Regions from separate parts of the Enterobacter sp. C4G1 genome, predicted to be linked through region 3. Evidence: predicted binding sites of a transcription regulator. Region 3 holds the regulator's gene; each other region holds the start of a gene.

Region 1 (4,776 bases), on a different contig from region 3:
AAACCCCGCCGGGCGGCGCTTCGCTTGCACCGGCCTACGGTAATGTAGGCCCGGTAAGCGCAGCGCCACCGGGCAACAGGCACCAAAAACAAGCGAGCAATTTGCATGTCTAAATCCGTACAGAGCAACAGCGCAGTCCTCGTTCACTTCACGCTGAAACTGGATGATGGCTCCACGGCTGAATCCACCCGCAACAATGGTAAACCCGCCCTGTTCCGTCTGGGTGATACCACACTCTCCGAAGGTCTTGAACAACAGCTTCTGGGTCTGAAAGAGGGCGAGAAAAAGGCGTTTGCGCTGGAGCCGGATGCGGCGTTTGGTGTGCCAAGCCCGGACCTGATTCAGTATTTCTCGCGTCGTGAGTTCATGGATGCGGGTGAGCCTGAGATCGGGGCGATTATGCTCTTTACCGCTATGGATGGCAGCGAAATGCCTGGCGTGATCCGCGAAATTAACGGCGACTCCATCACCGTAGATTTCAACCATCCGCTTGCCGGGCGTACCGTCCATTTTGATATTGAAGTGCTGGAGATTGATCCGGCACTGGAGGCCTGAAATGCAGATCCTGTTGGCTAACCCGCGCGGCTTTTGCGCCGGTGTAGACCGCGCTATCAGCATTGTTGAAAACGCGCTGGAAATCTACGGCGCGCCAATTTATGTGCGTCATGAAGTGGTGCACAACCGTTACGTGGTGGATAGCCTGCGCGAGCGTGGCGCTATCTTTATTGAGCAGATCAGTGAGGTGCCGGACGGCGCGATCCTGATTTTCTCTGCGCATGGGGTGTCTCAGGCGGTACGTAACGAAGCGAAAAGCCGTGATTTAACCGTCTTCGATGCCACTTGTCCGTTAGTGACGAAAGTGCATATGGAAGTGGCACGCGCCAGCCGTCGCGGTGAAGAGTCGATCCTGATTGGCCATGCGGGCCATCCGGAAGTCGAAGGCACCATGGGGCAGTACAGCAACCCGGAAGGGGGCATGTACCTGGTCGAATCACCGGAAGATGTGTTTACCCTGGACGTGAAAAACGAAGCCCGTCTGTCGTTTATGACTCAGACTACGCTCTCTGTGGATGACACCTCTGATGTGATTGATGCGCTTCGTCAGCGTTTCCCGAAAATCGTTGGGCCGCGTAAAGATGATATCTGCTACGCCACCACTAACCGTCAGGAAGCCGTACGCGCCCTGGCTGAACAGGCTGATGTAGTGCTGGTTGTTGGCTCGAAGAACTCTTCTAACTCCAACCGTCTGGCTGAGCTTGCGCAGCGTATGGGGAAAGCGGCATTCCTGATTGATGATGCAACGGACATTCAGGAAGCGTGGGTTAAAAGCGCCGCCTGCGTCGGCGTCACTGCCGGGGCATCTGCACCGGATATTCTGGTTCAGAACGTGATTGCCCGCTTGCAGGAGCTGGGTGGTGGCGAAGCGATACCGCTGGAAGGACGCGAAGAGAACATCGTTTTCGAAGTCCCGAAAGAACTGCGTATCGATGCACGCGAAGTGGAATAATCCCTTTTCAGATAAAAGGCCAGCACCTCCTGTGCTGGCCTTTTTTTTTGCCAATCTTTTATCGTGATGACTTAATCATGTCTTTTACTGATATTTAAGTCGGTTTCACGTTAAATTCTAATTATCGGTGTTTTCAGTTGGCAGCCTTCACTCAGGCTGGTTAATCTGAAAACGGTTTACATCATTTTAACGTAAGAGAATAACTATGCATGATGCACAGATCCGTGTCGCTATTGCGGGCGCGGGTGGACGTATGGGTCGCCAGCTGATTCAGGCGGCACTACAGATGGATGGCGTGGCACTTGGCGCGGCGCTGGAGCGTGAAGGTTCATCGCTTCTGGGAACCGATGCCGGTGAGCTGGCAGGCGCAGGCAAGACGGGCGTTAGCGTACAGAGCAGCCTGGATGCCGTAAAAGATGACTTTGATGTGTTCATCGATTTCACGCGCCCGGAAGGGACGCTGAACCACCTGGCGTTTTGCCGCCAGCACGGTAAAGGCATGGTGATTGGTACCACCGGTTTTGATGATGCCGGTAAACAGGCCATCCAGGATGCGTCAAACGAGATTGCGATTGTCTTCGCCGCTAACTTCAGCGTGGGCGTAAACGTCATGCTGAAGCTGCTGGAGAAGGCCGCGAAAGTGATGGGTGACTACACCGACATTGAGATTGTCGAAGCTCACCACCGCCATAAAGTCGATGCGCCATCGGGCACGGCGCTGGCGATGGGCGAAGCGATTGCTCATGCACTGGATAAAGATTTGAAAGACTGCGCGGTGTATACCCGCGAAGGACACACCGGCGAACGTGTTCCGGGCACGATTGGTTTTGCAACCGTCCGTGCAGGCGACATCGTCGGCGAACATACAGCGATGTTCGCCGATATTGGCGAACGTGTGGAGATTACGCATAAAGCCTCCAGCCGTATGACCTTTGCAAATGGTGCCGTGCGTTCTGCTTTGTGGTTAAAAGGCAAGGATAATGGTCTTTTTGATATGAGAGATGTGCTCGATCTAAACAATTTGTAAGATTTATTACCCATCGTGATGTGGTTATTGCAGTCGTAAGGCATTGATTGCATAGGGCAATAATTTATTGCCCTTTTATTTTATCTGTCTTTCATTTTTTTACTATCAAAGTGCTGAAATATTGCAATCTTCATCTGATTTTGTGTTGCGGTAATGTAAGTTTTGACCATCTGGTCTACTTTTTATTGTGCCAGGACGCAGATTTCCATTAAACTTGCCACGCAAGCGTTTTCCGATGTGATTTACTTGATCTTTTTGTCGCTTAAAGCACATTCCCGCCACCAGGCCTGCAAAAGAATAAACAAAATATCCGTTTTAAGTTGACTTTTACCCTCTGAATACCCAGAATGCCGCCGTTTGCCAAAAATCCGCTGGCAACACATTTGCATTGCTTCATGACGTGGTTATGAATTAATATGCAAATAAAGTGAGTGAATATTCTCTGGAGGGTGTTTTGATTAAGTCAGCGCTATTGGTTCTGGAAGACGGAACCCAGTTTATCGGTCGGGCCATAGGGGCAACGGGTTCGGCGGTTGGGGAAGTCGTTTTCAATACTTCAATGACCGGTTATCAAGAAATCCTCACTGATCCTTCCTATTCTCGCCAAATCGTTACTCTTACTTATCCTCATATCGGCAATGTCGGCACCAATGCTGCTGACGAAGAATCCTCTCAGGTACATGCGCAAGGCCTGGTCATTCGTGACCTGCCGCTGATTGCCAGCAACTACCGCAATACTGAGGATCTCTCTTCTTACCTGAAACGCCATAACATCGTGGCGATTGCCGATATCGATACCCGTAAGTTAACGCGTCTGCTGCGCGAGAAGGGTGCACAGAACGGCTGCATCATCGCAGGTGATAACCTGGATGCGGCACTGGCGCTTGAAAAAGCGAAAGCCTTCCCGGGTCTGAACGGCATGGATCTGGCGAAAGAAGTGACCACCGCAGAAGCCTACAGCTGGACACAGGGTAGCTGGACGCTGGAAGGCGAATTGCCGGAAGCGAAACCAGAAAGCGAGCTGCCGTTCCACGTTGTTGCTTATGATTTCGGTGCCAAGCGCAATATCCTGCGCATGTTGGTTGACCGTGGCTGCCGCCTGACCGTGGTTCCGGCGAAAACCTCGGCTGAAGACGTGCTGAAGATGAACCCGGACGGCATTTTCCTCTCAAACGGCCCTGGTGATCCGGCGCCGTGCGATTACGCTATCGACGCGATTAAATCCTTCCTGGAAACCGATATCCCGGTCTTCGGCATCTGCCTCGGCCATCAGCTGCTGGCGCTGGCGAGCGGTGCGAACACCGTTAAGATGAAGTTCGGTCACCACGGTGGTAACCACCCGGTGAAAGATATCGACAACAATACCGTAATGATTACGGCGCAGAACCATGGCTTCGCGGTGGATGAGGCTTCCATGCCTGCCAGCCTTCGCGTAACGCACAAATCGCTGTTCGATGGCACCCTGCAAGGTATCCACCGTACCGATAAGCCTGCGTTTAGCTTCCAGGGTCACCCGGAAGCCAGCCCTGGCCCGCACGATGCTGCGCCGCTGTTCGATCACTTCATCGAACTTATTGAGCTTTACCGTAAGACCGCTAAATAATCAGGAGCCGAGAAGACAATGCCAAAACGTACAGACATAAAAAGCATCCTGATCCTTGGCGCTGGCCCGATCGTTATCGGCCAGGCCTGTGAATTTGACTACTCCGGTGCGCAGGCGTGTAAAGCGCTGCGTGAAGAGGGCTACCGCGTCATTCTGGTGAACTCTAACCCGGCAACCATCATGACCGACCCGGAAATGGCTGATGCAACTTACATAGAGCCGATTCACTGGGAAGTGGTTCGCAAAATCATCGAAAAAGAGCGCCCGGATGCGGTGCTGCCAACGATGGGCGGCCAGACTGCACTGAACTGTGCGCTGGAGCTTGAGCGTCAGGGCGTGCTGGCAGAGTTTGGTGTGACCATGATTGGTGCCACCGCCGATGCGATTGATAAAGCAGAAGACCGTCGTCGCTTCGACGTGGCGATGAAAAAAATCGGCCTCGACACCGCGCGTTCCGGTATTGCGCACAATATGGAAGAAGCGCTGGCTGTTGCGGCCGACGTAGGTTATCCGTGCATCATCCGTCCTTCCTTCACCATGGGCGGCACCGGCGGCGGTATCGCTTACAACCGTGAAGAGTTCGAAGAGATTTGCGAACGTGGTCTGGACCTCTCCCCAACCAAAGAGCTGCTGATTGAT
Region 2 (4,776 bases), on a different contig from region 3:
ATGGCTAGATCACCGGGTTTCGGGTCTATACCCTGCAACTTAACGCCCAGTTAAGACTCGGTTTCCCTTCGGCTCCCCTATACGGTTAACCTTGCTACAGAATATAAGTCGCTGACCCATTATACAAAAGGTACGCAGTCACACCACGAAGGTGCTCCCACTGCTTGTACGTACACGGTTTCAGGTTCTTTTTCACTCCCCTCGCCGGGGTTCTTTTCGCCTTTCCCTCACGGTACTGGTTCACTATCGGTCAGTCAGGAGTATTTAGCCTTGGAGGATGGTCCCCCCATATTCAGACAGGATACCACGTGTCCCGCCCTACTCTTCGAGTTCACAACCTGTGTGCTTTCGTGTACGGGGCTATCACCCTGTATCGCCGGACTTTCCAGACCGTTCCACTAACACACAAGCTGATTCAGACTCTGGGCTGCTCCCCGTTCGCTCGCCGCTACTGGGGGAATCTCGGTTGATTTCTTTTCCTCGGGGTACTTAGATGTTTCAGTTCCCCCGGTTCGCTTCGTTAAGCTATGTATTCACTTAACGATAGTGTGTCGGAACACACTGGGTTTCCCCATTCGGAAATCGCCGGGTCAAAGGTTCATATCACCTCGCCGGCGCTTATCGCAGATTAGCACGTCCTTCATCGCCTCTGACTGCCAGGGCATCCACCGTGTACGCTTAGTCGCTTAACCTCACAACCCGAAGATGTTTCTTTCGATTCATCATCAAATTGCGAAAATTTGAGAGACTCGAACACACCATTAAGGTGTGTCGTTTCAATTTTCAGCTTGATCCAGATTTTTAAAGAGCAAATATCTCAAACATGACTCACTGAGTCAGTTTTGAGATACGGGGGTCGGCGACTTTCACTCACAAACCAGCAAGTGGCGTCCCCTAGGGGATTCGAACCCCTGTTACCGCCGTGAAAGGGCGGTGTCCTGGGCCTCTAGACGAAGGGGACACTGAAGTCTGCTTCGGCAAGACGCCTTGCTATTTACTTTTCATCAGACAATCTGTGTGAGCACTACAAAGGCAGGTTCTTTAAGGTAAGGAGGTGATCCAACCGCAGGTTCCCCTACGGTTACCTTGTTACGACTTCACCCCAGTCATGAATCACAAAGTGGTAAGCGCCCTCCCGAAGGTTAAGCTACCTACTTCTTTTGCAACCCACTCCCATGGTGTGACGGGCGGTGTGTACAAGGCCCGGGAACGTATTCACCGTAGCATTCTGATCTACGATTACTAGCGATTCCGACTTCATGGAGTCGAGTTGCAGACTCCAATCCGGACTACGACATACTTTATGAGGTCCGCTTGCTCTCGCGAGGTCGCTTCTCTTTGTATATGCCATTGTAGCACGTGTGTAGCCCTACTCGTAAGGGCCATGATGACTTGACGTCATCCCCACCTTCCTCCAGTTTATCACTGGCAGTCTCCTTTGAGTTCCCGGCCGAACCGCTGGCAACAAAGGATAAGGGTTGCGCTCGTTGCGGGACTTAACCCAACATTTCACAACACGAGCTGACGACAGCCATGCAGCACCTGTCTCAGAGTTCCCGAAGGCACCAAAGCATCTCTGCTAAGTTCTCTGGATGTCAAGAGTAGGTAAGGTTCTTCGCGTTGCATCGAATTAAACCACATGCTCCACCGCTTGTGCGGGCCCCCGTCAATTCATTTGAGTTTTAACCTTGCGGCCGTACTCCCCAGGCGGTCGACTTAACGCGTTAGCTCCGGAAGCCACTCCTCAAGGGAACAACCTCCAAGTCGACATCGTTTACGGCGTGGACTACCAGGGTATCTAATCCTGTTTGCTCCCCACGCTTTCGCACCTGAGCGTCAGTCTTTGTCCAGGGGGCCGCCTTCGCCACCGGTATTCCTCCAGATCTCTACGCATTTCACCGCTACACCTGGAATTCTACCCCCCTCTACAAGACTCTAGCCTGCCAGTTTCGAATGCAGTTCCCAGGTTGAGCCCGGGGATTTCACATCCGACTTGACAGACCGCCTGCGTGCGCTTTACGCCCAGTAATTCCGATTAACGCTTGCACCCTCCGTATTACCGCGGCTGCTGGCACGGAGTTAGCCGGTGCTTCTTCTGCGAGTAACGTCAATCACCAAGGTTATTAACCTTAATGCCTTCCTCCTCGCTGAAAGTACTTTACAACCCGAAGGCCTTCTTCATACACGCGGCATGGCTGCATCAGGCTTGCGCCCATTGTGCAATATTCCCCACTGCTGCCTCCCGTAGGAGTCTGGACCGTGTCTCAGTTCCAGTGTGGCTGGTCATCCTCTCAGACCAGCTAGGGATCGTCGCCTAGGTGAGCCATTACCCCACCTACTAGCTAATCCCATCTGGGCACATCTGATGGCAAGAGGCCCGAAGGTCCCCCTCTTTGGTCTTGCGACGTTATGCGGTATTAGCTACCGTTTCCAGTAGTTATCCCCCTCCATCAGGCAGTTTCCCAGACATTACTCACCCGTCCGCCGCTCGTCACCCAGGAGCAAGCTCCCTGTGTTACCGCTCGACTTGCATGTGTTAGGCCTGCCGCCAGCGTTCAATCTGAGCCATGATCAAACTCTTCAATTTAAGTTTGATGCTCGTGAATTAAACTTCGTAATGAATTACGTATGTTCACTCAGAGACTTGGTATTCATTTATCGTCTTGCGACGTTAAGAATCCATGTCACTTTGAGTGCCCACACAGATTGTCTGATAAATTGTTAAAGAGCAGTTGCAACGTGGCTTTCAGCTCACCGTTGCGAGGTGGCGTATATTACGCTTTCCTCTTTCAGAGTCAACCCGTTATTTCAGGATTTTTTCTCTTCAACCGACCGGGTTGTTTGTGAAGTGATTCACATCCGCCGTGTCGATGGAGGCGCATTATAGGGAGTTCTCCGCAGGCCGCAATAGAAAAATTGCAGAAAAATGACTGACTGCTGCATTCCACAGCAAAACCCCGCCTTATACCTTTTTACACACAGACTTATCCACAATACTACGAAAAAGTGAAAATTCGCGAGCGTTGCGCAAACGTTTTCGTTAAAATGCTCGCGCCTGACAAGGATGTCCCGTTAGGGGTGTTAGCTGAGTTTTTTTGTGGAAAATTCATCTAACGCTCACTGTAATCGTGAAATCCAGGGGATTTACCATGCAACAACGTCGTCCAATCCGCCGCGCTCTGCTCAGTGTTTCTGATAAAGCCGGTATCGTCGAATTCGCTCAGGCACTTTCTGCACGTGGTGTAGAGCTGCTTTCTACTGGCGGAACTGCTCGCCTGTTAGCAGATAAAGGCTTGCCGGTTACCGAAGTGTCCGATTACACCGGTTTCCCGGAAATGATGGATGGACGCGTGAAAACTCTGCACCCGAAAGTGCATGGCGGTATCCTTGGCCGTCGCGGCCAGGATGACGGTATTATGGAACAACATGATATTGCGCCGATCGACATGGTTGTTGTTAACCTCTACCCATTTGCCCAGACCGTTGCCCGCGAAGGCTGCTCTCTGGAAGATGCAGTAGAGAATATTGATATCGGTGGCCCAACCATGGTGCGCTCCGCTGCCAAGAACCATAAAGATGTTGCCATCGTGGTTAAGAGCAACGACTACGCTGCCATTATTAATGAGATGGATGCCAACGAAGGCTCCCTGACTCTGGATACGCGTTTCGACCTCGCCATTAAAGCTTTCGAACACACCGCCGCTTACGACAGCATGATCGCCAACTACTTCGGTAGCCTGGTGCCGGCTTATCATGGCGAAAGCCGTGAGCCGTCTGGTCGCTTCCCACGTACCCTGAACCTGAACTTCATTAAGAAGCAGGATATGCGTTACGGTGAGAACAGCCACCAGCAGGCTGCCTTCTATATAGAAGAAGAAGTAAAAGAAGCATCTGTGGCGACTGCACAACAGGTTCAGGGCAAAGCGCTCTCTTATAACAACATTGCCGACACCGATGCCGCGCTGGAATGTGTGAAAGAGTTCAGCGAGCCAGCCTGCGTTATTGTGAAGCACGCAAACCCATGCGGCGTGGCGGTAAGCACCTCTATTCTGGATGCCTACGATCGCGCTTATAAAACTGACCCGACCTCTGCATTCGGCGGCATTATTGCTTTCAACCGCGAACTGGATGCTGAAACCGCACAGGCCATCATCTCCCGTCAGTTTGTTGAAGTGATCATCGCGCCATCTGCCACGGAAGAAGCCCTGAAAATCACCGCCGCAAAACAGAACGTGCGCGTGCTGGTTTGCGGTCAGTGGGCTGAGCGCGTATCAGGCCTGGACTTCAAACGCGTGAACGGCGGCCTGCTGGTTCAGGATCGCGATCTGGGTATGGTCACGGCGGGTGATCTGCGCGTTGTAACTAAGCGCCAGCCAACCGAGCAGGAACTGCGTGATGCGCTGTTCTGCTGGAAAGTGGCGAAGTTCGTGAAATCCAACGCCATTGTTTATGCAAAAGAGAACATGACCATCGGAATAGGCGCAGGCCAGATGAGCCGCGTTTATTCTGCCAAAATCGCCGGCATCAAAGCAGGTGACGAAGGTCTGGAAGTGAAAGGCTCCGCCATGGCGTCTGACGCCTTCTTCCCGTTCCGTGACGGTATCGATGCTGCCGCAGCTGTAGGTATCACCTGTGTGATCCAGCCTGGCGGTTCCATTCGTGACGACGAAGTGATTGCCGCAGCCGATGAACACGGCATTGCGATGATCTTCACCGACATGCGCCACTTCCGCCATTAATCCACGGAGCAGACAATGAAAGTATTAGTGATTGGTA
Region 3 (4,776 bases):
GCATAATAGTGGCAAAAATTCGATTGGTCCGTGAAGCCGGATAGTAATCCGTCACCAGCGCCTGCCAGGTGACCGCTGCGGCACAAACGCCGACGGCCTGAACAAAACGCAGCACCAGTAACCAGGTCGCATCGCGTACCCACAACATCCCAAGACAGCCTACGGCAAAAATTGCCAGACCCAGTAACAGCACTGGTTTACGACCAAAACGGTCGGAGAGCGGCCCCCACAGCAGCTGTGCAAAGGCAAAACCGGCGAGGAACAAACTCAGGCTGGCGCTAATGGCCGCGGCAGGCGTTTGCAAATCTTCCTGCATTGCAGCGAATGCGGGTAAGTACATATCGGTAGCTAAAAAGCCCAGCACGCTTAAGCCGCCGAGCCAGACTAAAAAACCTTTCCTGGGTTGCATTGTTTTATTCTCCTTAAGGAGGCAGGGTACGTTGGCGCAGAGTGTAGGGAGTGCAAAGCGGCTTGTGAAACGCTAATATTTGGCGGGTGCATTCAAATTTTTTGCAGGCAGAAAATGTGGTCAGATTATTCTCTTGAAGTTGTGGATGCTGTCGCCCGTAACGGCAGCTTCAGCGGAGCCGCGCAGGAACTACACCGCGTCCCCTCGGCCATTAGCTACACGGTGCGTCAGCTTGAGGAGTGGCTGGCCGTTCCGCTGTTTGAACGCCGCCATCGCGACGTGGAGTTAACGCCTGCCGGGGCGTGGTTTTTGAAAGAAGGGCGTTCTGTTATCAAAAAAATGCAGATCACTCGTGAACAGTGTCAGCAGATTGCTAATGGCTGGCGAGGTCATCTTTCTATTGCGGTGGATAACATCGTAAAACCCGAACGTACCCGGCAGATGATTGTCGATTTTTATCGCCACTTCTCCGATGTCGAGCTGCGGGTATCGCAGGAAGTCTTTAACGGTGTCTGGGATGCGCTGGCAGATGGCAGGGCTGAGATGGCGATCGGCGCAACACAGGCCATACCCGTTGGGGGACGTTACGCATTTCGCGATATGGGAATGTTAAGCTGGAAATGCGTGGTGGCAAGCGATCACCCGCTGGCGGCAATGGCAGGGCCGTTAAGCGATGATACCCTGCGTAACTGGCCATCGCTGGTACTGGAAGATACGTCACGCTCGTTACCCAAGCGTGTGACCTGGCTTCTGGATAACCAGCGACGGGTGATTGCGCCCGACTGGGAATCCTCCGCGACCTGCCTTTCTGCCGGGTTGTGTGTGGCAATGGTGCCGGTCCATTTTGCCAGACCACGAATCGATGCCGGGGAGTGGGTTGCCCTTGAGCTTGAAAACCCATTCCCGGACGCGGCCTGTTGTCTGACCTGGCAGCAAAGTGACGTATCGCCCGCGATGGCCTGGCTGCTGGATTACCTGGGGGACAGTGAAACGCTGAACAGGGAGTGGTTACGGGAGCCAGATTAACTGGCTCCGTGCACGATTAACGGCGGTAGTCGCGGAAAGGACCGTCCGCCACGGAGCGACGTTCGATAAGACGCGGGTGGACTTCAATTGACTGCGACTCTTCACGTTTGTTAACGATCCTGTCCATCAGCATGTTGAAGGCTGTTTCACCCAGAGAATCTTTCGGTTGATGAATAGTGGTCAGCGCCGGGGTGAAGAAACGCGCGTTGCGCACGTTGTCATACCCGATCACAGAAATATCCTGCGGTACGCGCAGACCCAGCTCATCGGCAGCACAAAGCGCACCCATCGCCATAATATCGCCACCGCAGAAGACAGCAGTCGGACGATGCGGCTGGGAGACAATTTGCTGCATTGCGCGGTAACCGGATTCAGGCTCAAAGTCACCCTGAACAATCCAGTTTTCTGGAACGGTGATCAGTGCTTCTTCCATGGCTTTCATAAATCCGGCCAGACGGCCTGCACCGGTGTTGCGCTCCAGTGGACCTGGAATCACGCCAATCTCGCGGTGACCCCGTTCTACCAGATAACGACCGGCCATGTAACCGCCTTCAAAGGCGTTATCGATTACTGAGTCAGTAAAATCGGCATGCGCTTCACCCCAGTCCATCACCACCATTGGGATGTGACGGTACTCTTCCAGCATGGAGAGCACAGAATCCGGGTATTCGGAACACATGACCAGCAGGCCATCCACGCGTTTTTGCGCCATCATAGACAGATAAGCGCGCTGTTTCTCATGGTTGTTCCACGCGTTACCCAGGATCAGGGTATAGCCTTTCTGGAAGCAGTTTTTCTCGACCGCCTCGATTATCTCTGCGAAATATGCAGCTTCGCTGCTGGTGGCCAGCAAACCAATGGATTTGGTGTGATTAACTTTAAGGCTACGTGCGACCGCGCTTGGCGAATAGTGCAGTTCTTTGATCGCCGCCCAGACGGCATTACGCGTCTCTTCCGCTACAAAACGGGTTTTGTTAATTACATGTGATACGGTTGTAGTGGAAACGTTTGCGCGTTTTGCCACGTCTTTAATTGTTGCCATTAAATGTCACTCCAGACCATATCCTAAGCTCCTGAAAAACTTGAAGGTAAACGTTTGCCTTCTCTCACCCTTATCACGCAATCTGGAATTGCGACACGCCGGGAAAACGACACAGGACGTCAGGAGGGGGTCAATGGCCGGTACGCTAATAAATTTAGCGTGGAATTTTGTCCTATCTTGATGAAAAGGGGAAGAGCAAAAGTGGATATCAGTTTAAATCCAGGAAGATTTTTGACGTAAACTGTGTAAAAATGAGCAAGCTCACTTTTCGTAAGGTGATTAAAAGGAGAAAAATTGATGAGTACCGATCTTAAGTTTTCGCTGACGACCACCGTTATCGTGCTGGGTTTGATAGTTGCTGCATCGTTTACGGCTATTCTGCACTGATTCAGACGGGGGGAGAGCGTTCTCCCTCCGGATTTCCTTTTATTGTTACTTCTCCGGCAATAATCTTTTGCCAAATTGTTAACTTCTCATTTTTTGTGATTGGTGTCATGCTTTTGACTTCTTTGTTCTGTGTCGTGGTACGACACGGCATCCGGAGTTGACTCATGAAAATCAATTTTCCTCTGCTGGCCCTGGCGATTGGCGCTTTTGGGATTGGCACCACCGAATTTTCCCCGATGGGGTTATTGCCTGTTATCGCCCGGGGTGTAGACGTCTCTATCCCGGCGGCCGGTATGCTGATTAGCGCCTACGCGATTGGCGTGATGGTAGGGGCACCGTTAATGACGTTGCTGCTTTCACACCGTGCGCGCCGTAATGCGCTGATTTTCCTGATGGCTATTTTTACCCTTGGGAATGTACTTTCCGCGCTTTCACCGGATTACACCACGCTGATGTTGTCACGTATCCTGACTAGCCTTAACCACGGTGCCTTCTTCGGACTGGGATCGGTTGTTGCAGCAAGCGTTGTACCTAAACATAAGCAGGCCAGCGCCGTGGCAACCATGTTTATGGGTCTGACCATTGCCAACATCGGCGGTGTACCTGCGGCCACGTGGCTGGGTGAAGCGATCGGCTGGCGTATGTCGTTCCTGGCAACCGCTGCACTGGGCGTGATTGCTATGGTCGCACTGTTCTTCTCGTTGCCAAAAGGCAGCGCAGGCGAACGCCCTGATGTACGCAAAGAGCTGTCCGTGCTGGTTCGTCCTCAGGTATTGTCTGCACTGCTGACCACCGTGCTGGGGGCTGGGGCGATGTTCACGCTCTATACCTATATTTCGCCCGTGCTGCACGACATTACTCATGCCACGCCGGTCTTTATTACCGCGATGCTGGTGCTGATTGGCGTAGGGTTCTCTATCGGTAACTACCTGGGCGGTAAGCTGGCAGACCGTTCCGTGAGTGGCACGCTGAAAGGCTTCTTAACGCTGCTGATTGCCATCATGGTGGCCATTCCGTGGCTGGCGCGTAACGAATTTGGTGCAGCCATTGCGATGGTGGTATGGGGTGCGGCGACCTTTGCCGTGGTTCCGCCGTTGCAGATGCGGGTAATGCGTGTGGCGCATGAAGCGCCAGGACTCTCTTCATCCGTGAATATTGGTGCGTTTAACCTGGGTAATGCACTGGGCGCTGCGGCCGGTGGTGCGGTGATTTCGGGTGGCCTGGGGTACAGCTTTGTGCCGGTAATGGGGGCGATTATTGCGGCTCTGGGGTTACTGCTGGTACTGATGTCGGGTCGTAAACAGCCAGAAACGGCCTGCGCGGCTGAATAATCATAACGCAGAAGAGCGAACCCTTCTGCGTGTCTCTTACGCTGCGAGGTTCTTCGCAACAAATTCCCAGTTAACCAGCGCCCAGAAATGCTCCAGGTAGTTCGGGCGTGCGTTACGGTAATCGATGTAGTAAGCATGTTCCCACACATCGACGGTCATCAGCGGGGTTGCGCTGGTGGTCAGCGGTGTACCCGCGTTGGATGTTGATACGATAGCCAGTTTGCCATCGGCTTCTTTCACAAGCCAGGTCCAGCCAGAACCAAAGTTTTTAATTGCTGCGTCAGTGAATTTCGCTTTGAAATCAGCAAAGCTGCCGAACGCGGCATTGATGGTTGCGGCCAGTTCACCGGTGGGTTCTCCGCCTGCATTAGGTGCCAGGCAGTGCCAGTAAAACGTGTGGTTCCAGACCTGAGCGGCGTTGTTAAACACGCCAGCTTCTGAGCTACGCACGATCTCTTCCAGCGTTTTGCCTTCAAAGTCAGTGCCTTTGATCAGGTTGTTCAGGTTGGTGACATACGTCTGGTGATGTTTGCCGTAGTGATATTCCAGGGTTTCCACGGAAATGTGTGGAGCCAGGGCGT

Evidence for each region. Region 3 encodes PurR, which represses purine synthesis genes. Its sites were predicted from a motif close to CANGCAAACGTTTGCNTG; they were not measured.
Region 1: the regulator PurR is predicted to act here: its motif matches at 2,753-2,770, upstream of carA (glutamine-hydrolyzing carbamoyl-phosphate synthase small subunit).
Region 2: the regulator PurR is predicted to act here: its motif matches at 3,025-3,042, upstream of purH (bifunctional phosphoribosylaminoimidazolecarboxamide formyltransferase/IMP cyclohydrolase).

The regions. Positions count from the first base shown of each region.
Region 1 is NZ_JBQVVV010000001.1:1,793,782-1,798,557, forward strand. Features, by position in the region: gene lspA (signal peptidase II) at 1-2, shown strand, start outside; gene fkpB (FKBP-type peptidyl-prolyl cis-trans isomerase) at 106-555, shown strand; gene ispH (4-hydroxy-3-methylbut-2-enyl diphosphate reductase) at 557-1,507, shown strand; gene dapB (4-hydroxy-tetrahydrodipicolinate reductase) at 1,713-2,534, shown strand; gene carA (glutamine-hydrolyzing carbamoyl-phosphate synthase small subunit) at 2,989-4,137, shown strand; gene carB (carbamoyl-phosphate synthase large subunit) at 4,156-4,776, shown strand, end outside.
Region 2 is NZ_JBQVVV010000001.1:1,353,388-1,358,163, reverse strand. Features, by position in the region: rRNA gene ACT9TW_RS06515 (23S ribosomal RNA) at 1-692, opposite strand, end outside; tRNA gene ACT9TW_RS06510 (tRNA-Glu) at 886-961, opposite strand; rRNA gene ACT9TW_RS06505 (16S ribosomal RNA) at 1,048-2,587, opposite strand; gene purH (bifunctional phosphoribosylaminoimidazolecarboxamide formyltransferase/IMP cyclohydrolase) at 3,150-4,739, shown strand; gene purD (phosphoribosylamine--glycine ligase) at 4,755-4,776, shown strand, end outside.
Region 3 is NZ_JBQVVV010000002.1:258,534-263,309, forward strand. Features, by position in the region: gene punC (purine nucleoside transporter PunC) at 1-409, opposite strand, end outside; gene punR (DNA-binding transcriptional activator PunR) at 524-1,435, shown strand; gene purR (HTH-type transcriptional repressor PurR) at 1,452-2,477, opposite strand; gene cydH (cytochrome bd-I oxidase subunit CydH) at 2,775-2,864, shown strand; gene ACT9TW_RS15105 (MFS transporter) at 3,029-4,195, shown strand; gene sodB (superoxide dismutase [Fe]) at 4,232-4,776, opposite strand, start outside.